DNA from 4 places in the Bacillus sp. BSL6 genome. Region 4 is predicted to be linked to each of the others. Evidence: predicted binding sites of a transcription regulator. Region 4 holds the regulator's gene; each other region holds the start of a gene.
The links. The regulator Rex, encoded in region 4, represses fermentation and respiration genes when NADH is low (regulators of the CRP and FNR family bind a similar motif). The targets are predictions, from matches to a motif close to TTGTGAAATATTTCACAA.
Positions count from the first base shown of each region.

Region 1: the regulator Rex is predicted to act here: its motif matches at 2,630-2,647, upstream of pflB (formate C-acetyltransferase).
Region 2: the regulator Rex is predicted to act here: its motif matches at 3,047-3,064, upstream of nirB (NADPH-nitrite reductase large subunit).
Region 3: the regulator Rex is predicted to act here: its motif matches at 4,536-4,553, upstream of adhE (bifunctional acetaldehyde-CoA/alcohol dehydrogenase).

Region 1 is NZ_JAVGCW010000007.1:24,179-31,867, reverse strand. Features, by position in the region: gene RCJ96_RS21100 (NAD-dependent epimerase/dehydratase family protein) at 1-881, shown strand, start outside; gene RCJ96_RS21095 (glycosyltransferase family 2 protein) at 874-2,418, shown strand; gene pflB (formate C-acetyltransferase) at 2,758-5,007, shown strand; gene pflA (pyruvate formate-lyase-activating protein) at 5,077-5,808, shown strand; gene RCJ96_RS21080 (diglucosyl diacylglycerol synthase) at 6,221-7,387, shown strand.
Region 2 is NZ_JAVGCW010000003.1:317,356-325,044, reverse strand. Features, by position in the region: gene RCJ96_RS12675 (arylamine N-acetyltransferase family protein) at 450-1,289, shown strand; gene RCJ96_RS12670 (hypothetical protein) at 1,385-1,594, opposite strand; gene exsG (exosporium protein ExsG) at 1,757-1,909, opposite strand; gene ric (iron-sulfur cluster repair di-iron protein) at 2,166-2,873, shown strand; gene nirB (NADPH-nitrite reductase large subunit) at 3,082-5,487, shown strand; gene nirD (nitrite reductase small subunit NirD) at 5,503-5,820, shown strand; gene RCJ96_RS12645 (uroporphyrin-III C-methyltransferase) at 5,883-7,307, shown strand; gene RCJ96_RS12640 (sirohydrochlorin chelatase) at 7,304-7,689, shown strand, end outside.
Region 3 is NZ_JAVGCW010000001.1:480,529-488,217, reverse strand. Features, by position in the region: gene RCJ96_RS02685 (FecCD family ABC transporter permease) at 1-274, opposite strand, end outside; gene RCJ96_RS02680 (helical backbone metal receptor) at 280-1,227, opposite strand; gene RCJ96_RS02675 (YrhC family protein) at 1,384-1,611, opposite strand; gene adhE (bifunctional acetaldehyde-CoA/alcohol dehydrogenase) at 1,738-4,341, opposite strand; gene RCJ96_RS02665 (bifunctional cystathionine gamma-lyase/homocysteine desulfhydrase) at 4,600-5,733, opposite strand; gene RCJ96_RS02660 (O-acetylserine dependent cystathionine beta-synthase) at 5,737-6,660, opposite strand; gene mtnN (5'-methylthioadenosine/S-adenosylhomocysteine nucleosidase) at 6,743-7,438, opposite strand; gene RCJ96_RS02650 (class I SAM-dependent methyltransferase) at 7,453-7,689, opposite strand, start outside.
Region 4 is NZ_JAVGCW010000019.1:7,135-14,823, forward strand. Features, by position in the region: gene groL (chaperonin GroEL) at 1-839, opposite strand, end outside; gene groES (co-chaperone GroES) at 878-1,162, opposite strand; gene RCJ96_RS27040 (CPBP family intramembrane glutamic endopeptidase) at 1,564-2,313, shown strand; gene RCJ96_RS27045 (YdiK family protein) at 2,310-2,501, shown strand; gene RCJ96_RS27050 (redox-sensing transcriptional repressor Rex) at 2,531-3,160, opposite strand; gene RCJ96_RS27055 (ABC-F family ATP-binding cassette domain-containing protein) at 3,348-5,282, shown strand; gene tsaD (tRNA (adenosine(37)-N6)-threonylcarbamoyltransferase complex transferase subunit TsaD) at 5,702-6,718, opposite strand; gene rimI (ribosomal protein S18-alanine N-acetyltransferase) at 6,718-7,161, opposite strand; gene tsaB (tRNA (adenosine(37)-N6)-threonylcarbamoyltransferase complex dimerization subunit type 1 TsaB) at 7,175-7,689, opposite strand, start outside.

The DNA of each region.
Region 1 (7,689 bases), on a different contig from region 4:
TCACTATCGTTGATAACTTCTATAAAGGGAAAAATAAATATCATGATGAGTTAATGAAAGAAATTCGGGTTATTCCAATAAGTGTTTTAGATAAAAATTCTATTTATGAATTAGTAAATCAACATGATGTAGTGTTTCATTTAGCAGCAATTTTAGGTGTGAAAACGACAATGGAAAAGAGTATAGAGCTTATTGAAACGAATTTTGATGGAACGAGAAACATTTTACAAGCAGCGCTAAAAGGAAAGAAGAAAGTAGTTTTTGCGTCTACTTCAGAAGTATATGGTAAGGCAAAGCCGCCCTTTTCTGAAGAAGGAGATCGATTATACGGTGCAACCTCTAAAATACGTTGGAGTTATGCAATTTGTAAAACGTTAGAAGAAACATTATGTTTAGGATACGCTTTAGAAGGTTTACCTGTAACGATTGTTCGTTATTTTAATATTTATGGTCCAAGAGCGAAAGATGGTCCGTATGCAGGGGTAATCCCACGATTTATTCGCGCAGCACTGCGAGGAGAAGACATTCTCGTATATGGAGATGGAAAGCAGACACGTTGTTTTACGTATGTAAGTGATGCGGTAGAGGCAACGATTCGAGCAATGGATGAGAAGGTAAATGGTGAGATTATTAATATAGGTTCTGAGAATGAAAAGAGTATAAAAGAAGTAGCAGCAGTAATAAAAAAATTAACGAATTCTTCTTCAAAAATTGTTCAAGTTCCTTTCGAAGAGGTATATCCACATGGCTTTGAAGAAATTCCAAATAGAAGACCAGATGTAACGAAATTAAGAGAACTTGTTCAATTTCAAGCGAAAGTAACGTGGGAACAAGGGTTGAAAGAAACTATTAAATGGTTTCGTGAAGAAAACAATGGCTAAGTCACTATCGATTATTATACCTGTATGTAATGAAGTGGATACGATTTCAGACGTTATTCAATCGGCAAAAGGATTAAATCCAGTAGAGATTATTGTAGTAGCAAACGGTTGTAACGATGGTACAGAAGAGGTTGCTGATCGTTTAGGGTGTAAAGTAATTAAGTATACAGAGCTACTGGGGAATGATGTGGGCCGTGCAGTTGGCGCAAAACACGCGATAGGTGATGTATTACTATTTATAGATGGAGATTTTGTTATTCAAACTTCAAAGTTACAATTATTCCTAAATCCAATTTTACATGATCAGGCCGACATCGTTTTAAATAATTTGGATGCATTATTTTTAAAGAAACAAAAACCGCACTCAGTGACAGTGTGGCGCCAAATATTAAATGCAATGTTAGAGAGTGAGGAGTTAAAAATTGACTCTTTATTATCTGTACCTCATGCGTTGACGAAAGAAGTTGTTCAAAGCATTGGGTATGAATGTTTTGTTAATCCTATTGTCGCTCATTTACGTCTTGTTCAAAGCAAATGGAGAATTAGTCGACATTGTGCAATTGACGTTATTACACCAAATAAATTTCGGCCGACCGAGCATGCTGCGTATGGCACGGGTCTTTCTCATTCTGAAAAACGGATGATAGGTGACCATATAGAAGCTGTAGCGGAGCGAATAGTAGGTAGCGATGAGCGCGGAGGGTATTATGATGGAAATAGGAAAAGAGATAGTGTCTATCATACTTTAGATTTTGAAGATTTTTATCAAGGATGGGGCGTTACATCGAATTTGTATAAGGGAAAGCAATTATCGGTCATTATTCCTGTACAAGATGAAGAGAAAACAATTGGAAACGTTATAGAAGAACTTCGCAAAATTGAACCTTTTGAAATTATCGTTGTTGTAAATGGTTCGTCTGATCAAACAGCAACGATTGCAAAAGAAAAGGGAGCAACGACAATCGTATATAAAGAAGCACTCGGAAATGATGTGGGGCGCTCACTTGGAACGTATTTCGCAAAAGGAGAAATTGTATTATTTATAGACGGCGATTTTGTTATTCCAGCGAGTGAGTTATATCCTTTTGCGAAAGCTATTGCAGATGGAACAGATGTTGCATTAAATGATCTAAATCATTATTTAGATTTAAGAGTACCGCTTCATCTTGTAACTGCATTTAAATATGCATTAAATTTAGCTTGTGATAGAAAAGATCTAGGCGTAGGCTCTCTTATCGCTGTACCGAATGCATTTAGTCGTAAGTGTTTGAAAGAAATTGGATATAGATCTTTACTGGCACCGTGTGTAGCTCAAGTGAAAGCTATTCTTTCAGGATTTGAAGTTGCATGTGTAAGTCGTGTTGAAGTCGATAAGATGAACCGTATTCGACCCAGTGAACATTTTGCTAAAATAGGTCATCCACCAGCTGTACTTCGAATTATTGGTGATCATATAGAAGGGTTAGAGCAATTAATTGTATTAACAGGCAGTCGTGGTGGATTCCATGATGGAAATAGAAAAAGAGATATTTTATAGGTAACAAAAAAGTGTACAACATATGTACACTTTTTTGTTCTGTTATAAAAACTATAACAGATTAGGAGATAAGAGTATTACAGCTCTACAATGGGTATTGTTTTTATATTACAAAATAGGACTCGTATATAAGAATACCAAAAAAATACAATTAAGGAAAGGGTTAATTTTAAAGACTTTAAAATGAAGTTAACACTATGTATATAGTAGTTTGCTCAACGTTTCACAAACATGTCACAACTATTTCGTTCACTTTCGTAAAAAAGTAGTATTCTAAGTGTGTAAGCTGTTATATAAAAAATCTTAGTCCTGTACTAATCAAAAATGGAGGAGATTAGGATGACTCAAGTATTAGAAAATGTTAAAAACGCATGGGAAAACTTTAAAGGTGAAAAATGGAAAGCAGAGATTGATGTTCGCGATTTCATTTTAAATAATGTAAACGTTTACGAGGGAGATGAATCTTTCTTAGCGGGAGCAACTGAAGCAACGAAACAACTTTGGGAGCAAGTAATGGATTTAACAACGAAAGAACGTGAAAACGGTGGCGTTCTTGATATGGATACAAAAATTGTTTCTTCTATTACATCACATGAACCAGGATATTTAAATAAAGAGACTGAAAAAGTAGTCGGTTTCCAAACTGATAAACCATTTAAACGTTCTTTACAACCGTATGGTGGTATTCGTATGGCGGAACAAGCTTGTGAATCTTATGGATACGAAATGGATAAAGAGCTTAGTCGTATTTTTAGAGATTGGAGAAAAACTCATAACCAAGGTGTATTTGATGCTTATACACCAGAAATGAGAGCTGCTCGTAAATCAGGTGTTATTACGGGTCTTCCGGATGCATACGGACGTGGACGTATTATCGGTGACTACCGCCGCGTAGCATTATATGGAGTAGATCATTTAATTGAAGCGAAGAAAGCAGATTTAAATTTAACTGGCGGTGTAATGAGTGAAGATACAATGCGTTTACGCGAAGAGTTATCTGAACAAATACGTGCACTTCAAGAGTTAAAACAAATGGCTGCTTCTCATGGCTTTGATATTTCTAAGCCAGCAACAACTGCTCAAGAAGCATTCCAATGGTTATACTTTGCATATCTTGCAGCAATTAAAGAGCAAAACGGAGCTGCAATGAGTCTTGGACGTACTTCTACATTCTTAGATATTTATATTGAAAGAGATTTAGCAAATGGTACTTTAACAGAAGAAGACGTACAAGAAATTGTGGATCACTTCATTATGAAATTACGTCTTGTGAAATTTGCAAGAACACCTGATTATAATGAATTATTCTCTGGTGACCCAACTTGGGTAACTGAGTCTATCGGCGGTATGGCATTAGATGGCCGTCCATTAGTAACAAAGAACTCATTCCGTTTCTTGCATACACTAGATAATTTAGGACCAGCTCCAGAACCAAACTTAACAGTTCTTTGGTCTAAACAATTACCACAGAACTTTAAAAACTACTGTGCGAAAATGTCTATTAAAACATCAGCAATTCAATATGAAAATGATGACATTATGCGTGCTGACTACGGCGATGACTACGGGATTGCTTGTTGTGTATCTGCAATGAGAATCGGTAAACAAATGCAGTTCTTCGGTGCACGTGCAAACTTAGCAAAAGCATTACTATATGCGATTAACGGTGGTAAAGATGAAAAATCTAAAGCACAAGTTGGTCCTGAGTACGCACCGATTACTTCTGAAGTATTAGATTATGAAGAAGTTATGCATAAGTTTGATATGACAATGGAATGGTTAGCGGGTCTATATTTAAACACATTAAATGTTATTCACTACATGCACGATAAATATAGCTATGAACGTATTGAAATGGCACTTCACGATACAAATGTTCTTCGTACAATGGCAACAGGTATCGCGGGTCTATCTGTAGTAGCAGACTCTTTAAGTGCAATTAAACATGCAAAAGTAAAACCAATTCGCGATGAAAATGGAATTGCAGTTGACTTTGAAATTGAAGGAGATTTCCCTAAATACGGTAACAATGATGACCGTGTAGATGAAATTGCTGTAAATCTTGTGAAAACATTTATGAATAAACTTCGTAAACATAAAACATATAGAAATTCTGTTCATACAATGTCAATCTTAACAATCACATCTAACGTTGTATACGGTAAGAAAACTGGTAACACTCCAGATGGTCGCCGTACTGGAGAACCATTTGCACCAGGTGCGAACCCGATGCATGGACGTGATACAAAAGGTGCGTTAGCTTCATTATTATCTGTAGCTAAATTACCATATGAAGATGCACAAGATGGCATTTCTAATACATTCTCTATTATTCCAAAAGCACTTGGTAAAGAGGATGAAGTACAAGTACGTAACTTAGTATCAATGCTTGATGGTTATGCAGTAAAAGAAGGACATCACTTAAATATTAACGTATTTAACCGTGAAACATTAATGGATGCAATGGAACATCCTGAGAAATATCCACAATTAACAATTCGCGTATCTGGTTACGCTGTAAACTTTATTAAATTAACTCGTGAACAACAAATCGATGTAATTAACCGTACAATGCATGAAAGCATGTAAATGAAAAAAGTGTCCCTCTGCATTTTATAAATAGCAGAGGGAGGCTGTTTCAATAAAGGAGGAAGTAACATGGTAAAAGGAAGAATTCATTCTGTAGAGTCTTGTGGTACTGTTGATGGCCCAGGAATTCGTTATGTCATATTTACACAAGGGTGTTTATTACGTTGTCAATATTGTCATAATGCTGATACGTGGGAGATCGGTAAAGGAAAAGAAATAACAGTCGAAGAAGTAATGCAGGATGTGACATGTTACCTTCCTTTTATTGAAGCTTCCGGAGGCGGTATAACAGTTAGTGGTGGGGAACCATTATTACAACTAGATTTCTTAATTGAATTATTTAAGAAATGTAAGGAAATTGGAATTCATACAACAATTGACTCTTCGGGTGGTTGTTATTCTGAAGAACCAGAATTCCAAAATAAGCTAGATATTTTAATGGAGTACACAGATTTAGTTTTATTGGATTTGAAACATATTGATTCAAAGAAACATCGTAAATTAACAGGAAAACCAAATGAACATATTTTACAATTTGCTCGTTATTTATCGGATAAAAATAAACCGATTTGGGTACGACACGTATTAGTTCCTGGTATTACTGATAATGAGGAGGATCTACAAAAACTATCTAGTTTTATTCAAAGTCTGTCTAATGTTCAGAAAGTTGAAGTGCTACCATACCATAAGCTTGGTGTATATAAATGGGAGGCACTTGGGCATAAGTATCCACTCGCAAATGTAGAACCGCCTACTGAAAAAAATGTAGAAGAAGCAAGACATATTTTACAAGCAGTCTAATCCAAATGTTGGGTTAGGCTTTTTGCTTTCTTTACAATAAAACCTAGAGTATATATGGAGAAAAGAGTATACTGAAAATAGAATATCCATATTTTTGTAAGGAATAAGTGGAGAAATTTACATAATTGTAAAGGGAAATCAAAATAGTAAAAAGAATTAAGAAGTAAAAGAGTGAGTATCATGGAATAGAGAACATTTGTAAGTTATTGCGAAAGCTCTTATAGGAAAGTATAATGTAAAGATATGAGCACAGATAGGATTAAGGGGTCAATCTTATATGCTTTGCATATCCACGACAGGTACATAGCTGAAAGAGAAATATTAGAGTCTGTTTATGTAATTTTTAAGGAAAATGTTTTTCCTATTGTCGTATATGCAATATGGAGAAACAATAAGCTAGGAGTGGATTTGTTTGATAAAAAACCCCAAGGTTTTAATATTAACTGCACATTACGGAAACGGTCATGTGCAAGTAGCGAAAACATTAGAACAAACATTTCGCCAAAAAGGAATTAAAGATGTAATTGTATGCGATTTGTTCGGAGAATCACATCCGGTTATAACCGATATTACAAAATATTTATATTTAAAAAGTTATACAATAGGAAAAGAATTGTACCGCTTGTTTTATTATGGCGTAGAAAAAATTTATGATAAAAAAATAGCATCTTGGTATGCTAATTTTGGAAGAAAACGTTTGAAATTACTTTTACAAGCGGAGAAACCGGATATTGTTATTAATACTTTTCCGATTATAGCTGTACCAGAATTAAAAAAGCAAACAGGTATTTCAATTCCTGTGTATAACGTATTAACGGATTTTTGTGTGCACAAAATATGGATTCATCGGGAAGTAGATCGTTATTTTGTAGCAACTGATCACGTAAAAAAAGTTATGGTTGATATTGGTGTGCCTGCGGAGCAAATTGTTGAAACTGGAATTCCGATTCGTAGTAGTTTTGAGTTAAAGATCAATTCAGATATTATATATAATAAATATCAGTTATGTAAGAATAAAAAGATTTTACTAATTGTAGCAGGTGCTCATGGAGTATTAGGAAGTGTAAAAGAACTATGCCAATCATTTATGTCAGTACCTGATTTACAAGTAGTTGTCGTTTGTGGGAAAAATGAAGCGTTAAAACAGGATTTGTTAGGGTTACAGGAAAAAAATCCTGATGCATTAAAAGTATTTGGTTATGTAGAAAATATTGATGAACTATTCCGCGTTACTTCTTGTATGATTACAAAGCCAGGCGGTATTACGTTAAGTGAAGCGGCAGCATTGCAAGTACCTGTCATTTTATATAAGCCTGTTCCAGGACAAGAAAATGAAAATGCGATGTACTTTGAAAGAAAAGGGGCTGCAGTTGTCATTCGTGATGATAGTGAGGTTTTTGCAAAAACAGAGGCGTTATTACAAGATGATATGAGGCTTCTTCAAATGAAAGAAGCGATGAAAAGCATTTATCGTCCAGAGCCAGCTGATCATATTGTGGATACAATTTTGGCAGAAAACCATGTAGAACCGAATCATATACCTATTAAATCACCTGCTCTTGCACAATCATTTACTTAATATGAAACCCTCTTTTGTATGTTTAAAGAGGGTTCTTTATTATTTTCGAAGATAAAGACTTATCCACATGAAGATTGCGTATTTATTAAACATTAAAGTCGGAATATTAACAACTATATCCACATCATCCACAATTTTTAGAAAAATATCCACAATTCTAACATTTGATGTGCGCTACAACATAAAAGCTGGTGAAGGGTTTGTATAATTTATTAACAATTCTATCAATTCTGTGGATAACGTTATCCACAGAAAAAAGGTTCCTTATTTATAAGGAACCTTTTTTCTACTCTATCACGTAG
Region 2 (7,689 bases), on a different contig from region 4:
CCTATTCTTAAGAGATTACTAGTCCCCCTTCTTCCTTAACACACGTTATTCTCTTTGTTTCTATCTCTTCCTTTTGAGTGAATGCTACAAAAAAGTTTCTCAACAATTGTTAACTTTACTGAATCTAATATCCCCCAATTATTATTGTTTATATAAAGCATACAAATCTTGAAAAAACTTTAGTAAAAAAACACTTTATTACCAGCTAGTTATAAAAAAAGTTAATGAATATATGTGCTTTTATTTAATTAAATACAAACTAAACAAAATAGAAGCTAATATTGTAAGACTTTCCTATCATTAAATATTAAACTGAATTTTATGAATAGATACTAATATTTCCAGAAACATATATTATGATAATTTTCGCAGACTTGAATTAAACTTTTAAAAGTACTAACCTATCGGTGAGCAGAAGAAAATTCTGTAAAAAGAAAGGAGAATGCTTTATGATGACCGATTTACAAAAGGAGTTTTTTAAACGATTAAAAATTCCTGCAAAAGAAATAACATTTGATGATTTAGATGCAATTCTCTTAAAAATGGGATTGATTCTCCCCTATGAAAATCTCGATATTATGGCTGGTACTATTAAAAACATCTCAAAAAATAACTTAATAGAAAAGTTACTTATTCAAAAACGAGGCGGTCTTTGTTATGAATTAAACTCCTTATTGTATTACTTTTTAATGGATTGTGGATTTCAAGTATATAAAGTAGCTGGTACTGTTTATGACCTTTATGATAATAAATGGAAACCCGATGATGGTCATGTCATTATCATATTACATCATAATAATAAAGATTATGTTATAGACGCCGGTTTTGCCTCTCATCTACCTTTACATCCAGTCCCTTTTAACGGAAAAGTCATCTCTTCTCAAACGGGTGAATATCGAATTCGCAAACGAATTACCCGAAAAGGTACACACATTTTAGAAATGAGAAAAGGAGCTAACGGGGAATCTACAAATTTCTTGCAATCTGAACCTTCAGATGAATGGAAAATAGGCTATGCCTTCACTTTAAATCCAATAGATGAGAAAAAGGTTAATAATATCCAGAAAATCATTGTAGAACATAAAGAATCTCCTTTTAATAAAGGAGCTATCACTTGTAAATTAACTAATTATGGTCACATATCATTAACAAATAAAAATTATACAGAAACCTTTAAAGGCACCAAAAATAAACGTCCAATAGAATTAAAAGATTATGCTCGCATTCTTCGTGAATCTTTTGGAATAACGCAAGTGAAATATGTAGGAAAAACACTAGAAAGAGGTTAGTTGACTAAAAGTATTTCATAATAAAGCAGATTCCATATTTAGAATCTGCTTTATTTTATATTTTGTTATAAAGAAATTTGTTTTGCTCTTATCCTTTAATTTTCAATTATATACTCATCATCATATTTATCGTATTGGAGCCCTGACCCTATTTTTGATTCCGTAACTTGATCTCTTAAAAACGGTGCAGCTTCCATTTTGCTAGTTGCAATTTCAATTCCATATTTCTTCGTTAAATGGGCTAATTCTATTAAAAACCACTCTCTTCGCAATGTAACTGGAATATCAAATGTCCTTCTTTTCATATATAATAGCACCTCTTTAATTTTCATAACTTAAAAAACATTATAGTATATGCATGTCCATTTTAAATGTGCTATTAATAAAATATAATTTTAGTTTACATAAAATTATTATGTAATAGTAGAAAGAGGCTTGTCCTCCCCTTTCTACTGCAGAGATTTAAATTAAGAACATCTTGGTACACCGAAAGCTAAGAATAAACCTGCTACTCCCGCTGTAATCGGTACTTTCAAAGTAATTACATCGTCTACCTTCGTTACTAGAAAGTAAGCATTACCTTCTTGTAACACACAATTCACTAACAATTGAAATTCCATTCAAATTCCCTCCTCTCAATCTATATATTATACTTTATGGATTTTATTAAAAAATGTAATAGGAAATATATCCATTTTCTCCTATATACAAATAAATGTTCATCAGTCTATTAAAAATATTAATGTCCTCTGTTAAATACCACTCCTATTATTCTCAAAACTGACACATAATAAGTGATTTCAATCACCACGTTGTTTTTCATTTATCGCTATTCTTAATTTAGATATTACATTTAAACTTTATGGAGGCATTCATATGGAACATACATTTACTGAAACTTCTATTGTCGGTGAGATTGTTACACAGTTTCCGAAAGCTAGTGATCTTTTTAAATCCTATAGAATAGATTTTTGTTGTGGCGGTAATAAGCCACTTATTGATGCAATTCATGAAAGAAATTTATCAGCTACTGAAGTAATTACAGAGTTAAATACGCTTTATCATAATACGAAACGATTAAATGAATCTGAAATTGATTGGAAAAATGCTTCTTATCGTGAATTGATTGATTATGTAATTCATAAGCATCATCGTTATTTAAATGAAGAGTTACCACAGTTAAGTCCTTATGTGACGAAAGTATTACGTGTTCATGGAGCAAATCAGCCGCATTTAGCTAAGATTCATAAGCTATTTCATGAACTTAAAATGGAATTAGAACAGCATTTAATTAAAGAAGAAACAGAAGATTTCCCATTAATTTTAGAATTTGAAAAAAATCCAACTGATGAAAACTATGCAAAGTTACGTAAAGTAGTAGATGAACTAGAAAATGAACATAACCACGCTGGCAACATTATTAAAGAGCTTCGTAAAGTTACACATGACTTTACTCCTCCAGAAGGAGCTTGCGGCACTTATCGACTTGTTTACAATCGCCTTGAAGCGTTAGAGTCTGATTTATTTGAGCACATTCATTTAGAAAATAATATTTTATTTCCACGTGCCATTACGAGAGCGTAAATAAAGTGCAGGACATGAGTATACATACTGATGTCCTGCTTTTTCATTTTGCGAAACCTATCCACATCACCCTCACATAAATCCGAATTTTAACAATTTGTGAATCATTATAAAAATGTGATAAATATCACATCTCCCCCTTTCTTGATTTTCTATAATAAAAATATAATCCTTTGTTCAACATTTCACATAAAAAGGGGAAACGAAAATGAAAAAACGTTTAGTTATGATCGGAAATGGTATGGCTGGCATACGTTGTATGGAAGAAATATTAAAACATGATTGTGATTCATATGAGATTACTATTTTTGGAGATGAACCACACCCAAACTATAATCGCATTATGCTCTCTCATGTTTTACAAGGTAAAACAAATATACAAGATATCATTATGAATGAATACAGTTGGTATGAAGAAAACGAAATAACTTTGTATACAAATGAAAGAGTCCAAAGTATTGACCGAGAAGAAAAAGTTATTATTACAGAAAAGAATCGTACTCTTACATATGACAAACTTATTATTGCAACAGGTTCTAGTGCTTTTATTTTACCGGTTGAAGGTTCCACTCTTCCTGGTGTAACAGGTTTTCGAACTATTGAAGATACACAGTTTATGATGGATACTGCTAAAGAAAAGAAAAAGGCCGTTGTCATTGGTGGTGGATTACTTGGTTTAGAAGCAGCAAGAGGTCTTATTGACTTAGGAATGGACGTACATGTTGTTCATTTAATGCCTAGCTTAATGGAGCAACAACTAGATACGAAAGCAGCTTCTCTACTGCGTGAAGATCTAGAAGCACAAGGCATGAAGTTTCTAATGGAAAAGAAAACTGTAAAAATTCTTGGTACAAACCATGTTGAGGGCATTCAATTTGAAGATGGTGAAGTTGTAGATTGTGATTTAATCGTAATGGCTGTCGGAATCCGACCAAATACGCAAATAGCAAGAGATGCTGGTTTAATTGTCAATCGCGGCATTGTAGTCAATGACTATATGCTAACAAATGATGAGTCCATTTATGCAGTTGGCGAATGTGCAGAACATGACGGTATCGCATATGGACTTGTTGCTCCTCTTTATGAACAAGGTGCAATATTAGCAAAACATATAACAAATTTACAAACTGATGGATATTCGGGCAGTATCGTCGGTACGCAATTAAAAGTTGCTGGTTGTGATTTATTCTCTGCAGGCCAAATTTATGAAGATGATCAAACGAAAGCAATATCCATCTTTAATGAATGCAAACGTTCCTATAAAAAAGTATTAATTCGTGACAATAAAGTCGTCGGTATCGTTTTATATGGTGACACAGCTGATGGTACACGCCTCTTTAGCGTGTTAAAGAAAGAAGAAGATATACAAGAATATACACCAGCGTCCATTCTTCACAAAGCTGGTGAAGAAAGTGAACTTGATGTTGCTACAATGAGTGCGGATGACACGATTTGTGGATGTAATGGTGTTACGAAAGGAACAATCGTACATGCCATTTTAGAACAAGAGTTAACGACTTTTGAAGAAGTTAAAGGCTGTACGAAAGCCGCAGGGTCATGTGGTAAATGTCGTCCACTTGTAGAACAAGTTTTATCTCATACACTCGGAGATGCTTTTGATGCCTCAGCCCAGTCTGCTGGTATGTGCGGATGTACACCTTTATCACGTGATGAAGTCGTAGCGGCAATTCATGAAAAAGGCTTAAAATCACCAAAAGAAGTACGAAATGTTCTTGGTTTTGTACATGAAGATGGCTGTTCGAAATGTCGTCCTGCTTTGAACTACTATTTACGTATGGCGATTCCAGAAGAATATGAAGATGATAAAGCCTCCCGTTTCGTTAATGAAAGAATGAATGGTAACATCCAGCACGATGGTACATTCTCTGTTATTCCACGTATGTACGGAGGCGTTACAACAGCAGATGATTTAATGAAAATTGCTGAAGTTGCGAAAAAGTATAATGTTCCACTTGTGAAAATTACCGGTGCAAGTCGAATTGGCTTATACGGTGTTAAGAAACAAGATTTACCTAACGTATGGGCTGACTTAAATATGACTTCTGGATATGCGTATTCAAAATCTCTTCGTAATGTAAAATCATGTGTTGGCTCTCGTTTCTGCCGTTTCGGTACGAAAGATTCATTAGGACTTGGTATGCTCCTTGAACAATCCTTAGAAATGGTAGATACACCTCATAAAATGAAGATGGGTGTAACGGGCTGTCCGCGTAACTGTGCGGAAGTACTTACGAAAGATTTTGGCGTTGTTTGTGTCGAAAATGGATACCAACTTTATATTGGTGGAAATGGTGGTACAGAAGTACGTGAAGCTGATTTTGTAATGATTGTCCCTACTGAAGATGATGTTCTTCGCATCGCTACAGCTTACATGCAATATTATCGTGAAACTGGTATTTACGGAGAGCGTACTGCCTACTGGACAGAACGATTAGGCTTCGATCACATAAAAGAAATACTGCAAGATGTAAATATCGTCACTAAGTTAAATGAACGTTTCCAAACAGCTCGTGGCACATATAAAGAAGCTTGGGGACAAGCACTAGAAACAAAATCATTAAAAGCGATGTATGAAGTAGAAACTGTGAAATAAGGAGCTGTGATCTATATGATACAAACGAAAGAAAAAATAAAAGTTATGCGTGCAGAAGATCTTCCTATTCAAATCGGTAAAGAGGTACAAATGAAAGGTATGTCTATCGCCCTATTCCGCCTTTCAAATGGTGATATTCGAGCTGTAGAAAATCGTTGTCCTCATAAAAACGGACCGTTAGCAGAAGGAATTGTATCTGGTGAATTCGTCTTTTGTCCACTGCATGATTGGAAGATTTCATTACTAACAGGTGAAGTTCAACAACCTGATGACGGTTGTATTCAAACGTACGAAGTAGAAGTCATTGATGGTGACATTTATATATATATGTAATTTACAAAAGGAAGCCTCCCCCCTGGCTTCCTTTTAAATAAAACTAGATGAGGTGCAATTATATGAACGGATATGTATATTTAGTTGGTGCAGGACCAGGTGATGAAGGGCTTATTACAAAGAAAGCGATAGAGTGTTTAAAACGTGCAGATATTGTTTTATATGACCGTTTACTAAACCCTTTCTTTCTTAGCTATACAAAACAAACATGTGAACTTATGTATTGCGGAAAAATGCCAAAGAATCATATTATGCGACAAGAAATGATTAACGCACACCTTCTTCAATTTGCAAAAGAGGGAAAAATTGTTGTCCGATTAAAAGGCGGAGATCCATCTATTTTTGGCCGTGTTGGTGAAGAAGCAGAAACTTTAGCAGCAGCAAATATTCCATATGAAATTGTACCAGGCATTACATCTAGCATCGCCGCTAGTAGCTATGCAGGTATCCCCCTTACCCACCGTAACTACAGTAATAGCGTTACTTTACTAACCGGACATGCAAAAGGTCCTTTAACCGATCATGGAAAATATAATTCATCTCACAATAGCGATACGATTGCCTACTACATGGGTATAAAAAACTTACCTACAATTTGCGAAAACTTACGACAAGCAGGAAAGAAAGAAGATACGCCAGTAGCAGTCATTGAATGGGGTACAACTGGTAAACAGCGCGTTGTCACAGGAACACTATCTACCATTGTTTCTATCGTCAAAAATGAAAATATTTCTAACCCTTCTATGACAATTGTTGGTGATGTCGTTTCCTTACGTAATCAAATCGCTTGGAAAGAACGTAAACCATTACATGGTAAAAAAGTTTTATTTACATCCGCAACAAATAAAACAAGTGTAATGAAGCAAAGGTTACAAGAAGCTGGTGCAGAAATATATCAAATTCCAACTTTCAAAAAGGAAGAATATACATTAACACTTGAACAAATCAATGAAATTTTTAACGTTGATCGCCTTGTTTTTTGTTCAGCTGAAAGTGTAGAAATTTTGATGCAATCATGTAGTAAATACCAGAAAGATATTCGTTCCTTACAGGCAGAGCTGCAACACATGAACGTTGCCACTCAAGAAAAACTTATGCAATATGGCCTACTAAGTAAAGAAGCAAAGTTCTCTTCCGATACAACTGTTTATTTAGGCAGAAATATTAATCGGATTGCTTTTATTCAAGAGAAAATTGGTGCCGGCTCCTATATGATGACTCATAAGTATACAATTGATCATCGCTTCGATGAAGTCCATTCTCGTATGCTTTCAGAATTCTTATGGGATAGCATTGTATTTGAAGGACGCGCTTCTATTGATACGTTTCTAGCAGAAGTAAAACGTCTTGGCTTTATCGATATTGTTACTCTCCCATTCTCGTATACCGACGTTCCAACTTTACACTATGCAAATAAAGTCGGGTTTCATAACGTAGATCATCAATTACAAGAAACTCTTATGAAAAAAGATATGGTAAGACAATGAAAGGAATTGTATATGTTGGACACGGGAGCCGGTTACAAGAAGGTAACGAACAATTCATTCACTTTATTCAATCTGTTATGAAAGAACGTAACGAAAGAATCCAAAAAATAGCTTTTCTAGAACTAACGACACCTACCATTTCGGATGCAGTTACAGAAACGATACTAGAGGGAGCAACTGAAATAATGATTGTACCTGTTTTATTATTTGCAGCAGCTCACTATAAATGTGATATTCCTTTTGAGATAGAACAAATGCAAAAGCAATATCCACATATAACATTTTCAGTTGTACCACCTTTTAGTACGCATCCGCATATGGTTGAACTTGTAGTGAAAAGAATACGTGAAGCTATGCCAATGCAAAATAGTAGTATTTTACT
Region 3 (7,689 bases), on a different contig from region 4:
CCCCTTGCAGCATTGCGCCAGATGCAGCTAAACATGTTCCTACTATAAATCCAACGAGCACTCTTGGTATACGAAGGTCCCATACAATTCGATGAACTGTCGACCCTTCATCTTGTATCCCTGTTAGAATATCTCGTAAAGAAAAGGATAAGCTTCCTGCGAAAAGGCCGTAAAAAAGACCTAAAATCGTTAATATAACTAAACTAACTGCTATGATCCATCTTTTTTTCGCAAAAGGATGTTCCTCTTCCCTTACTACTTCACTACTTTCCATACTTATCATTTCCTTACATCTTGTATACTTTTATACATAAAGTCCATCGCTTCTGTAACTTTTGTTCCAGGATTTGATCCAAATAAGTCAGGTGGCAAAATAACTACACGATTTTGTTTTACTGCATCTAAATTTTTCCATGCTTCATTTTTCATCATTTCACCTTCAAATGCTTTTTTAACACTATTTGGATCTCCATGTGTAATTAAATAAATCACATCTGGATTTGCCTCAATAATGCGTTCTACGCTTAACTGCGCATATTGCGGATATTCCTTCATTTCTGGAAAATCAGCAGCGATATTTTTTCCGCCTGTCTTTTCTAAAATATCACCTGATAAAGAGGTTGGTAATGCGGCTAAATATGTACCTGGTGCTCCATACACTAGCAGTGCTTTCACATCGCTCTTTTTCTCATATTTCTTCATTTGAACATTAATTTTTTGATTAAGTTCGTTTGCTTTATCTTCTTTCTTCATTATCGTTCCATATAGCTCAATATTCTTTTGAATATCTTGTACAGAATTCGCAGAAGAAATCATTACTTTCGTTCCTTGTCCTTCCACCGTTGGAATGTTCTTTTGAAATCCATTGTTAGCAATAAGTACATCAGGCTTTAAGCTAGCAATTTGCTCAAAATTTGGCTGATGTGCATTCCCGATTACTTGTATTTTCTTTATATCCTCTGGAAGAGTTATTTTTGCATCCGGACGACCTACTATTTTTCCGCCTAAAGCATGAATAATATTCATGTCTCCCATACTTAATGTCGCAAAACTCTCTGGCACTTTATCGAATGTCACCTTTCTTCCTGACAGGTCGGTAACTTCTATTTTCTCTTTTCCTTTTTCTGTTTTTGTTGCCGATGCTTTTTCGTCTCCTTTTGCACTGCAACCTATTAATAAGAAAAAAATAGATAAAATCGCTGTGAATAGCGTAATAGATTTTTTCATTCTTTCACCTCTAATTGATAATGATAATCATTAACTACTATTCTACTTTAATTGATAAGGATTATCACTGTCAATATAAAACGCATACATTTTCTAGAAAAACAAAAAGCGTTACAAAAAAGATTCCTTCTTTTTGTAACGCTCTATTTATCAATATTATTCACATTCGTTTCCCTCTAACTCGTCTCGCATCACTTTCACACGCTGAAAGAAAAAGAAGGATAAACTTAAAAATATAACAATGCTCCCCATCATAACAAAAGGTTGTGATGTTTCTTTTGCTCCACTTGGAATCAATAAGCCAACCATTAACAATGTACTTACAGCGAGAAGAATTTGTCCGAACCGAGTATAATCTTCTATTTTCTCTTGTAATTCTTTCATTATATTCTCACTCCTCCATTTCACTGTATCATATTCTATTACACTTAAAGACAAGTAAATACAGCCATTCTGGGAGATGTTTTCCAAAAGACAAAGAGCCGCTTTATGGCGGCTCTTTCACAACCATTACTCACCTTTATATGCTTTCATATAAATTTCTTTCAGTTCTGAAATGAGAGGAAGTTTTGGATTAGCTGTCGTACATTGATCTTCAAAAGCTCTTTCTGCTAATAATCCAACAACCTCTTCAAATTGGTCTTTATCTACTCCTTGTCCTGCAATACTCATATTAATATTTAAGCTTTTTCCAAGTTCAATAATTGCTTGGACAAGTGATTCCACACCTTCTGCCGCCGAACTTGCTGGAAGCCCGAGCATTCTCGCAATATGTGCATAGCGTTCATCAGCTACAAAATGCTCATATTTTGGGAACAATGCGTGTTTTCTTGGCTTAATAGCATTATAGCGAACTACGTGCGGCATAAGAATTGCATTCGCACGCCCATGCGGAATATGAAATTCTGGTCCAATTTTATGTGCTAAACTGTGATTAATACCTAGGAAAGCATTTGCAAATGCCATCCCTGCAATTGCAGAAGCATTATGCATTTTTTCTCGTGCTTCTTCATCATGTCCATCTTTAAATGCTCTTGGTAAATATTTAAATACGAGATCAATAGCCTTTAATGCTAATCCATCTGTATAGTCATTTGCTAAAACAGACACATACGCCTCGATTGCATGCGTTAATACGTCCATCCCAGTGTCTGCTGTTACATGTGGCGGTACTGTCATTACAAATTGTGGATCAACAATTGCTACATCTGGCGTTAATTCATAATCGGCAAGTGGATACTTTATATTATTTTTCTTATCTGTAATAACCGCAAATGGTGTCACTTCTGATCCTGTTCCAGATGTTGTTGGAATAGCAACAAACTGCGCCTTACTTCCTAATTCCGGATATTTACATGTACGTTTTCTTATATCTAAAAACTTCTGTTTAATTCCATAGAATGTTGTTTCTGGGTGCTCATAGAAAAGCCACATCCCTTTCGCTGCATCCATCGCTGAACCACCACCAAGTGCGATAATGACATCAGGCTGAAAACTTCTCATCATTTCCGCACCTTTAAACACAGTTTCATCTGACGGATCTGGCTCAACCTCAAAGAAAACTTCAACTTTCACATCATTTGCATGTTTACGTAAATAATGCGTAACCGTATCTACATATCCATGCTCAACCATTCCTGGATCCGTTACAATAAACGCACGTGAAATGTTAGGCATATTTGCTAAATATGCTGTCGCATGTTTTTCAAAATAAATTTTTGGTGGTAATTTGAACCACTGCATATTCTTTTTTCTATTTGCCAACCTTTTTATATTTAATAAATGCGTCGCTGTTACGTTTTGAGAAACCGAGTTTTTCCCGTAGGAACCGCAGCCAAGCGTAAGTGATGGAATAAATCCATTATATATGTCACCGATCCCACCTTGTGATGAAGGAGCATTTACAATAAGGCGGCAAGCTTTCATACGTAATCCAAATTGCTTTTGCACTTCTTTATTTACAGAATGGATAACTGCTGAATGTCCTAAGCCACCGAGGTTTAACATTTCTTCACAATATGTAAATCCTTCTTCTAATGAATTTGCTTTTACACAAGCTAATACTGGACTTAACTTCTCACGAGATAGTGGATATGCGGCTCCGATGCCTTGTATTTCAGCTACAAGCATTTTTGTATTTTTAGGTACAGTAATTCCAACTAATTCGGCAATATACTGTGCAGATTTCCCTACAATATCACTATTTACTGCACATGTATTTTCATTAATAACAAGCTTTTCTAATTTTCTTCTCTCTTCCTCTGTTACAAAGTAACAATCATTTGTAATCATTTCTGTTTTCACATCATCATAAATTTCCTTGTCTACAATGATTGCTTGTTCTGATGCACAAATCATCCCGTTATCAAACGTTTTTGATAAAATCAAATCATTAACCGCTCGTTTTATATGCGCTGATTTCTCTATATAACATGGTACATTACCAGGACCTACACCTAGCGCTGGTTTTCCAGTAGAATAAGCTGATTTCACCATACCAGCCCCTCCAGTTGCCAAAACAAGAGCAATACCTTCATGGTTCATTAATTGTTTCGTTGCTTCGACAGAAGGTTTTTCAATCCACTGAATACAATGTTCTGGTGCACCCGCCTTCACCGCTGCATCGTATACTGTTTTCGCGGCTGCAATAGAACATTTTTGTGCGGAAGGATGAAATGCGAAAATAATTGGATTTCTCGTTTTTATCGCTATTAATGCTTTAAACATTGTTGTCGATGTTGGATTCGTTACTGGAGTTACCCCAGCTACTACACCGACGGGCTCCGCAATTTCTATTATTTCTTCATGAGGGTCTTCGTGAATAATCCCTACTGTTTTATCTTTCTTTATGCTATGCCAAATATATTCAGTAGCAAAAATATTTTTAATGCATTTATCTTCGTATACACCACGACCTGTTTCTTCAACAGCCAACTTCGCAAGAGGCATATGTTGATCAACACCTGCTAATGCCATTTCATGAACAATGTTGTCAATTTGCTCTTGTGTAAAACTTTCTAATGCTTGTAAAGCCTTCCGACCGTTATTCACTAACGTATCAATCATCTCTTTTACTTCCTGCATTTCATTTACAACTTTCTCTTTGACTACCATGTAAATTCCTCCTATTCTGCTATCTTGGACTAAATAAGACCCTACAGGTCATAATCAGTCCCGATTAGCACAAAAAAATAGAATTGCTTTCCTACATGAACCTCATTGTTTGTGAAATATTTCACAAGTTTGTTCGTGAGTAACACTTCATGAATTCAATATACATGAAATCATTTTATTTGTGTATGTCTATTTTGTGAAATATTTCACAAAATAATGTAGTAAAAATGCACTGCCTATACTAGCAGTGCATTTTTACTACGCTAACGCTTGTGCTAAATCTTCAATTAAATCTTCTCCGTCTTCAATACCGACAGAAATTCGAATTAATGTATCTGTAATTCCTAGTTCTTTGCGACGATCTGCTGGGATTGATGCATGCGTCATTTGAGAGGGGATAGAAATTAAACTTTCTACTGCTCCTAAACTTTCAGCCAGTGTAAAGTATTGTAATTTCTCAAGTACTTTATTTAATGTTTCTTCGCTATCTACATCAAATGAGATAATAGCACCAAATCCATTTGCTTGTTCTGTTGCTAATTCATGGTTTTGATGTGACTCAAGACCTGGATAATATACTTTATTCACTTTTGGATGATTATTTAAAAACTCAGCAATTGCGCGTGAATTCGTTTCATGCTCTTCCATTCGAATTCCTAATGTTTTTAAACCACGAAGTAGTAAGAAGCTATCTTGTGGGCCAAGAATGCCTCCTGTTGAGTTTTGTACAAAGTGAAGGTCTTCTGCTAATTGCGGGCTATTTACAACTACTAAACCTGCAACTACGTCACTATGACCTCCTAAATATTTCGTTGCACTATGAAGTACAATGTCTGCTCCTAAAGAGATCGGCGACTGCCAATATGGCGTCATGAATGTGTTATCAATAATTGTTAATAAATCTTTCTCTTTAGCAAGAGTAGATATTTTTTTAATATCAGTAATTTTTAGTAATGGATTCGTTGGTGTTTCTACATAAATCGCTTTCGTATTTGGACGAATGGCTTCTTCAACTTCCTCTAAGTTTGTTGTATCTACAAATGTATGCTCAATACCGAAGCGGTTTAACACTTTCGTAATCACGCGGTACGTTCCGCCATACACATCATCTGTTAAAATAACGTGGTCACCTTTTGAGAACAACATAATTGTAGCTGTAATAGCCGCCATTCCTGAACCAAATGCGAAACCAGCATGGCCATTTTCTAATACAGCAATCATTTCTTCTAAAGCTGCACGTGTTGGGTTTCCTGTACGTGAATATTCATATCCTTGATGCTTACCAACTGCTTCTTGTTTGTACGTACTCGTTTGATAAATCGGTACATTTACAGATCCAGTTGAAGGTTCTCCTATGCGAATACCATGAATTAACTTTGTCTTTGCTCTCATTTTTTATTCCCATCCTTTGTATATGTCTTTACTTAAATAGCGCTCACTACTATCAGGAAAAATCGTTACGATATTTGTACCTGGCGCCGCTTTCTCTGCTTCAAGTAAACTTGCATGAAATGCTGCTCCTGAAGAGCTCCCAACAAGAAGTCCTTCTTTTTGCGCTAATTCTTTCACTCGTAAAAATGCATTGCGATCAGAAATCGTATGAATTTCATCAAAATAAGATGTCTTCAAAAATGGCGGGATAAATTCCAGTCCAATTCCTTCTGTCTCATGTGAACCAGCCTTACCACCATTTAAAATAGATCCTTCTGGTTCCACAATAACCGTTTTTATATCTACATTTTTTTCTTTCAAGTAAGATGCAGTCCCCATAAACGTACCGCCAGTTCCTGCTCCAGCAACAAATATGTTAATCTCTCCATTCAATGCGTCCCACAGTTCAGGCCCTAATGTTTTAAAATATGCACGAGGATTTGCCTCATTTGCGAACTGACTTGGAGAGTATGAATTCGGTATCTCATTTACTAACTCTTTTGCTTTTGCAATTGCACCGGTCATTCCTTGCTCAGTCGGCGTATGCACGACCGTTGCGCCTAGTGCTTTCATTAATTCTTGTTTTTCAATGCTAAATTTCTCTGGTACACAAACGATAACGTGTAAATCATGTTGTAACGCTGCGAGTGCCAGTCCAATACCAGTATTTCCAGCTGTCGGTTCAATAATTGTTCCGCCCTCTGTAACAAGCCCTTTTTCTAGCGCATCTTCGATTAATTCTCTTCCTAATCGGTCCTTAACGCTTCCGCCTGGGTTATAAAATTCAAGCTTTGCAAATAAACGGACCCCTTCTGGAAGTGAAAAACGAGTAATTTCCACAATTGGTGTATGACCAATTAACTCATGAACTCCACGATATACATTCATCGTGTTCTCCCCCTTATTTGCCAATAAAGAAAAGGCAACTGTATGTATTTTCTTTATATGAGACAGTTGCCTTTTTGTTACATTACTTTAACTCTTCTAATACTTTTACAATAAAGTTTGTAGAATGAAGAGCTGCTTGATCTAAAAATTGATCAAATGAAACATTTGATTCTTTACCAGCAATATCAGAAAGTGCGCGAATGATAACAAACGGAACTTCGTATTGGTGGCATACTTGTGCAACAGCTGCTGCTTCCATTTCTACTGCATAAAGATTTTCGAATTTATCACGAATGGCTGCAACTCGGTTCGGATCACTCATAAATGAATCACCTGTTGCAATCATACCTTTTACAACTTGAATATTTTCTTCTGCCTGCATACATTTTTCAGCTAATGCAACTAATGCTTCATCAGCTTTAAATCCAGGCGGCATTCCTGGTACTTGCCCATACTCATAGTTAAATGCTGTTACATCTACATCATGGTGACGAACTTCTGTTGAAATAACGACATCCCCAACATTTAGAGAATGATGGAATCCACCAGCTGAACCAGTATTAATGACTTTTTCAGGCTTATATCTTTCTAATAAAATTGTCGTTGACATCGCTGCATTTACTTTACCAATACCAGACTTTAACAAGATTACTTCATGTCCTGCTAATTGTCCTTTCGTAAATTCACAACCCGCAACCGTTTCTGTTTCTGCTTGTTCTAATTTGTCACGTAAAATACGTACTTCTTCTTCCATTGCTCCAATTACAGCAATTCTCAATCTAATCCCTCTTTCTATTGCTTAGTTGCCTCCATTACCCACACGAAATGATTTAATCTCGTAAACGTTACATGGAAGCCATTGTTTTCAAAAATAGTCTGCATAACTGGAATACGTGTATAGTATTCCGTTTGCAAATCGTTTGCTAACTGATGAAAACCTCTTTGTTTTGCTGCTTCAACAGTTTTATCATATGCATCTTGATCTGCAAATATCGTATCAGCAAACACTATTTTACCACCTTTGTTTAG
Region 4 (7,689 bases):
CCAAATCCAGGAGCTTTAACAGCTACTACATTGAATGTACCACGAAGTTTGTTCACTACTAATGTAGCTAACGCTTCGCCTTCTACATCTTCAGCAATGATAAGAAGCGGTTTACCTTGTTGTACCACTTGCTCTAATACTGGTAAGATTTCTTGAATGTTAGAAATCTTTTTGTCAGTGATTAAGATGTATGGGTTATCAAGAACTGCTTCCATTTTGTCAGAATCAGTAATCATGTAAGGAGATGCATATCCACGATCAAATTGCATACCTTCTACTACGTCTAATTCTGTTGTGAAACCTTTAGATTCTTCTAAAGTAATAACGCCGTCGTTACCAACGCGCTCCATTGCTTCAGCGATTAATTGACCTACTTCTTCGTCAGCAGCAGAAATAGCAGCTACTTGTGCGATAGAAGATTTACCTTCGATTGGTTTAGAAATCGTTTTTAATTCTTCTACTGCAGCAACTACAGCTTTTTCGATACCTTTACGAAGACCCATTGGGTTCGCACCAGCTGTTACGTTTTTAAGACCTTCACGAATCATAGCTTGTGCTAATACAGTTGCAGTTGTTGTTCCGTCACCAGCTACATCATTTGTTTTGCTAGCAACTTCTGCTACTAATTTCGCACCCATGTTTTCGAATGCATCTTCTAATTCAATTTCTTTTGCGATTGTTACACCGTCATTTGTAATAAGTGGTGAACCGAATTTTTTCTCAAGAACAACGTTACGACCTTTTGGTCCAAGCGTTACTTTTACTGCATTTGCAAGAGTGTCGACACCGCGAAGCATCGAACGACGTGCTTCTTCACTAAATTTAATATCTTTTGCCATAATAATTGACCCCCTTGGATTTTTTAAGATTTATATAATTAACCGATAACTGCTAAAATGTCACTTTCACGTAAAATCAAGTAGTCTGTACCTTCATATTTCACTTCAGTACCTGCATATTTTGAGAAGATGATAAGATCACCTGCTGCTACCTCTAAAGCAACACGCTCACCATTTTCAAGCACTCGACCAGTACCTACTGCAATAACTTTACCCTCTTGTGGTTTTTCTTTTGCTGTGTCTGGTAATACAATACCACTTGCTGTTTTTTCTTCCGCTTGAACAAGCTCAATTACAACGCGATCACCTAATGGCTTTAGCATGAACAATAACCTCCTCATTTTGTTATGTAAATTTTATTTATTAGCACTCAAGTCACCCGAGTGCTAACACACTTATAATAATAAATAATCTCAATTTCTTTTGCAAGTAAAAAAATCATAATTTTTTCGCAAATTACGCTATAAATTTTTCTATATAGAGTTCCTCTTCTTCTACCTTTACTATATGAATCGTTGTTTCCACTACTCGTATGTTACAATATGAAAGGACACCCTAAGTTGTTTTCGCTACACACACAACTTTCTCCTGTCTTCTATTATAATTTCAAATAAGGATTTACAAAAAAAACATAATTTAAGTAAGGTTTATATCGTAGGTAGCATATTTACATGTTATCCTACCTTATCTCATACACTAGAGTTAGAAAGGATGGTTAAACCATTTGAAAAAACAATATTGGTGGGTTATCGTTACATACATTTTAATGCAGTTATCATCAATTGCTGGATTACCACTTCTCCTGAAAACTGGGCTTTATGATAACAGGGGATTCACTAGGGAAGAGAAATTTCAACTCATAACTGGTCACTGGGCAATCATTAGCTTCTTTATTGCATTATGTATCGTACTTTGGTTACTTAGAACAGATATTCGCGACAGACATTTAGATACAAAGCGTTCTACTGTTCCAGCTACGATTGGTTGGATTTTTATCGGGTTCTTCTTAGCATTTTTCTCGCAAAGTATTGCTGGTATGATTGAAATGTATGTATTAGGTATTAAACCTGGATCTGAAAATACAGCGAGACTTATGGATATCGCAAGAACGACACCTTGGTTCCTTATCGTCATCTCTATAATAGGACCTATTTTGGAAGAAATCGTATTTAGAAAAATTTTATTTGGTACACTTTATAAGAAGTTTAACTTCTTTATTGCCGCTATCATTAGTTCCCTTGTATTTGCGGCGATTCATTTTGATTTTACTCACTTATTGGTATACACTGCTATGGGGCTCGTATTCGCCTTCTTATATGTAAAAACGAAGCGTATTATCGTTCCAATCGCAGCGCATGTTGCAATGAATACATTAGTTGCAATTGCTCAAGTTTTAGTGAGTAACGAACAAATTCAAGAAATGATTAAAGAAGCTGAAAAAATGCAAGGCTTTATCGGAGGATTTTTAGTATGAGAAACTCACCATTGTTCATGGCTGCATTGTACTTCCTTCTAGGATGTATCTTTACACGCTTCGCCATTACGAACGTAACAGATACAATTTGGAATATATGGACAATACTATTTGCAGTTATGGCAACGATTGATTTTAATTTGGCACTTCGCCTTATCTTAGTTAAATTCACAAAGAAAAAACAATAATAAAACGCAGAGGTCGCTTCCTCTGCGTTTTATTGTGGATAATTCTTCAAAAAGTAAACTAATGTTTGTAACTCTACTGCTAAATCAATATGATGAATTCTTATATTGTCTGACACATTTAATCGTGCTGGTGTGAAATTCAAAATACCATGCACGTTTGTTTCTGCCAATCTATCAGCTACAGATTGTGCTACTGTAGCGGGTACTGTTAATATTGCCACTTGTATATCAGATGATAAACGTTCTTCTAATTCATCTAAGTGATATACAGGAATGCCTCCGATTTCTGTTCCAACTTTCTCTTCACTAATATCAAACGCCATTTCAATTTTTGTATTATTGTTTTTCGTGAAATTATAATGTAAGAAAGCGGTCCCTAAATTACCTACTCCAATAAGCGCTACACGTGTTATATCATCTTGGTCGAGTGTTTCACGGAAAAATGATAATAAATAATTTACGTTATATCCATATCCTTTTTTCCCTAATGCTCCAAAGTATGAGAAATCTCTTCGAATCGTTGCGGAATCAACCTTTACCGCTTCACTTAATTCGGCTGATGAAACACGTTGCTTACCAGACAAAGATAAGTTTTGGATAAATCGATAGTATAGAGGCAATCTCTTAGCAGTGGCTTGTGGAATTTTCTGCTGCTCCATATAACCTCTCCTCTCTTCCTATCTTTATTCATATGCTTTAATCAAATACAGAAGTTTAGCACTTATTAAATTCCTTGTATAATAGAAAGAAGAAGTATTCTCTCTGTATTTTAAACTATACACTATTTTTAGTATGATTGAGAAATATAAACATGGCAAAGTTAAGAAATTATTTGAGGTGAAAACATTGATTTTATTACAAGTAAACGCGCTTTCGAAATTATACGGTGCAGAAACGATTCTTTCAAATATAAAATTAGAAGTTCAAACGAAAGATCGTATCGCATTAGTCGGACGAAATGGCGCTGGAAAATCTACATTATTAAAAATAATAGCGGGTGAGCTATCTCATGATGGTGGAGAAATTATAAAACCGAAAGATGTCTCAATTGGATATTTAGCTCAAAATACCGGTTTAGAAACATCTTTAACAATTTGGGATGAAATGCTAACCGTCTTTACACACTTGCAGCAAATGGAGATAAAACTTCGAAGGCTAGAGCAAGAGATGGGAAAAGAAGAAAACTTTTCAAACGAGGCTACATATGAAAGATTATTAGCTGATTATGACCAATTACAATTAGATTATAAAGATCAAGGTGGCTATCAGTACGAAGCAGATATCCGTTCGATTTTAAGTGGTCTTGGCTTCCCAGTTGAAACGCACCAGACGACGATTTCGACATTAAGCGGTGGACAAAAAACACGATTAGCTCTCGGTAAATTATTATTAACAAAACCAGACTTACTTATTTTGGACGAGCCTACAAACCATTTAGACATAGAAACATTAACATGGCTTGAACAATATTTACAAGGTTATCCTGGGGCAATACTAATCGTTTCCCATGACCGTTATTTCTTAGATAAACTTGTTACACAAGTATATGAAATTTCGAATAAAGAAAGTAGACGATTTGTTGGTAACTACAGTAAATATTTAGACTTAAAATCAGCACTATACGAGCAAGAAATGAAACGTTATGAAAAACAACAAGATGAGATTGCTAAGCTAGAGGACTTCGTTCAAAAAAATATAGCTCGTGCATCTACGACAAAACGTGCGCAAAGCCGCCGTAAACAATTAGACCGTATGGAATTATTAACAAGACCATTAGGGGATTCTAAGTCAGCTTCCTTCCACTTCGATATTGAAAAACAAAGTGGAAATGATGTTTTACAAGTAAAGGACGCAACTATCGGCTATGATAAGGATCCAATTATTGAACATGTAACAATGCGCTTAACTCGCGGAGATAGTGTTGCTTTAGTTGGTCCAAATGGAATTGGGAAATCCACATTATTAAAATCCATTGTGAATAAGTTACCACTATTACATGGTGAGGTTTCTTTCGGATCTAATGTCTCTGTTGGTTATTATGATCAGGAACAAGCTAATTTAACATCTTCTAAGCGAGTTTTAAATGAGCTATGGGATGAATATCCACTGCAACCTGAAAAAGAAATTCGCACGATATTAGGTAACTTCTTATTCACAGGAGATGATGTATTAAAGCCAGTATCTTCTCTTAGCGGTGGACAAAAAGCTCGTTTAGCTCTTGCCAAACTTATGATGCAAAAATCGAATTTATTAATTCTCGATGAGCCTACAAACCATCTTGATTTAAATAGTAAAGAGATTTTGGAGAATGCTTTAATTGATTATCCTGGTACCCTTCTCTTTGTATCTCATGACCGCTACTTTATTAATCGTGTAACGACGACCGTTGTTGAGTTATCAACAGAAGGTGCACAGGAATATTTAGGGGACTACGATTACTACGTTGAAAAGAAAAATGAGATGATTGAACGTGCTGAATTTGAACAACAAGAACAGCAAGAAAATCAGGCACCTGTTCAAAAAACTGTAGCTCCAGAAAAATTAAATTATCTCGAAGAAAAAGAGCGCAAAAAGTTGGAGCGTCAACGTACTCGAAAAATCGAAGAACTAGAACAAAATATTGTACAATTTGAAGAAGAAATTGCTACGTTAGAAGATCAACTTTGCTTACCAGAAATATATGCAGATTATGAAAAGGCTAGTGAAATTACAACGAAAAAGCAAACACTACAAGAACAACTTGATGCTTGTATGGCAGAATGGGAAGAATTGCATTTATAAGAGTATAAATAAGAAGGATGTCTCATCAGTCGGGATTTTTGACGATGAGACATCCTTCTTATCTTCTAGCCATGGTCAACCTCTATTGCATAAACGATTCGACACGAGGTATCGATTTGCCGACAAGGTTTGACAATATTAGCCTCCCTTATAATAAGGGCATATTTCAAAATGTTTTTTAGAGATACCTTTTTCGTTTTTATTTCCCGAAAAAGGATAGATTCAAAGGTCAGACTTCATCTATTTTATCCACAAGTTTATACACATATCCACCTTTATAAAATAAACATCTAAATAACTTTTCCACATTATCCACAATCAATAAAAAAGTTATCAACATTTTATATACACAACAAAACCCACATTATCAACAGATAATATGGGTTTTATCCACAAGCTGTGGTTAATTTTGTGCATAACTATGCTTCGATATCTAATCCTGGATTTGCATTTAAAGCTAATGTAGCACGTTTTCCTTGTTCATATGCAATTGTACCTGCCGCTGCAATCATTGCTGCATTATCTGTACATAAAGATAGGGGAGGAATAATTAGCTCTACATTTTCTTTTTGTGCAAATTCTGCTTCTAAACGTGCACGCAGTCCTTTATTAGCAGCTACTCCACCAGCAAGAAGCACTTGCTTTACGTTATAAGCATCCGCTGCACGAGATGCTTTCGTTACTAATACGTCAATTACACTCTCTTGGAAACTTGCTGCTAAATCTTCCGGTGCAATTTCTATCCCGCGTTGTTTTGCGTTATGCACAGTGTTGATAACTGCTGATTTCAATCCGCTAAAACTGAAATCATATGAATCCGGTTCAAGCCATGCGCGAGGTAAATCGATTGTTGGTTTCCCTTCATGTGCAAGGCGATCAATATGAGGACCACCTGGATATGGCATAGATAACGTACGAGCTACTTTATCATATGCCTCTCCTGCTGCATCATCTCGCGTTTCACCAATTACTTCAAAGGAACCATGTTCTTTCATATAAACAAGCTCTGTATGTCCACCAGATACAACAAGTGATAGTAATGGGAATTGAACTTCTTTTACTAAACGATTCGCATAAATATGGCCAGCGATATGATGAACACCAACTAGGGGGATATCATGTGCAAATGCCACTGCTTTCGCTGCGTTCACCCCTATTAGAAGCGCTCCTACTAAACCAGGTCCTTCTGTGACAGCAATTGCATCAATATCATCAAATGTGATATTCGCTTCTTTTAACGCCTCTTCTAACACAACTGTAATTTCTTCTACATGATGACGGGATGCAATCTCTGGTACAACTCCGCCAAAACGTTTATGACTTTCAATTTGTGATGCAACGACATTTGCAATAATTTCCGTTCCATTTTTAACAACTGCTACTGCTGTTTCATCACAACTTGTTTCAATACCAAGTATAATCGTATTTTTTTCCATTATATATTCACCCACATTACGAGACCATCTTCCTGATTGTCTGCATAGTATCGTTTACGAATTCCACCATTTTGAAATCCGTATTTTCTGTATAACTGTTTTGCTACTTCATTTGATACACGTACTTCAAGTGTCATCGTTTTTACACCTAGAGTTTTCGCTTCGGAAATAACTTCTTTTAATAAAGCATCTCCTAGCTTTTGACCTCTGTATTCTGGTAAAATAGCTATATTTGTTATATGCGATTCATCAATAATTATCCACAATCCACAATACCCAATTACACGACCATCTTTTTCTAGCACAACATAATGTGCATGTTCATTCATCGTTAACTCACGTTGAAAGGCATCTGCAGTCCAAGGAGTTGAAAAAGATGCTTCTTCAATAGCTACAATTTGAGCAATATCATCGAGTTCCATCTTTCTAAATATCATATCCATCCTCTGCAAGCTCCTACTTGTTTTGACTTTCTAACCACTTTGTTTCAGCTTCAGCTAAACGAAGGTAACTAGGAACAAATGAATGTACATCTTGTTCTTCTTTTTGTAATCCTAAGAACGCTAGCTCACTTGGTCTTGGGTTATTTTTAGTGAAAGGAGCAAAGACAGCTTGATTGCCTAAATGTTCGATAATTGTTTCTTTGTGTAGTTTCACATCGTTACCAATAAATAAAACAGGCTTTCCTTTATCTTTTAACATTTGCAACCAGTCTACAATAAGGATGATTCGGTCTTCCTCTATAGAAGTTAAATCCTCTCCTTCATATGTATATAAGCCAGTATAAATTTGTCCACGTCTTCCATCGAATAAAGGACAGATTAATCCATCAAAATTAGCTCCGTTTGCAGCCACTACTTCTAAACTTGATACACCTACAATTGGTATTTGAAGTGACCAAGCTAATGTTTTGGCAGCTGTCACGCCTATACGAACACCTGTATATGATCCTGGTCCAGCAGCTACAACTA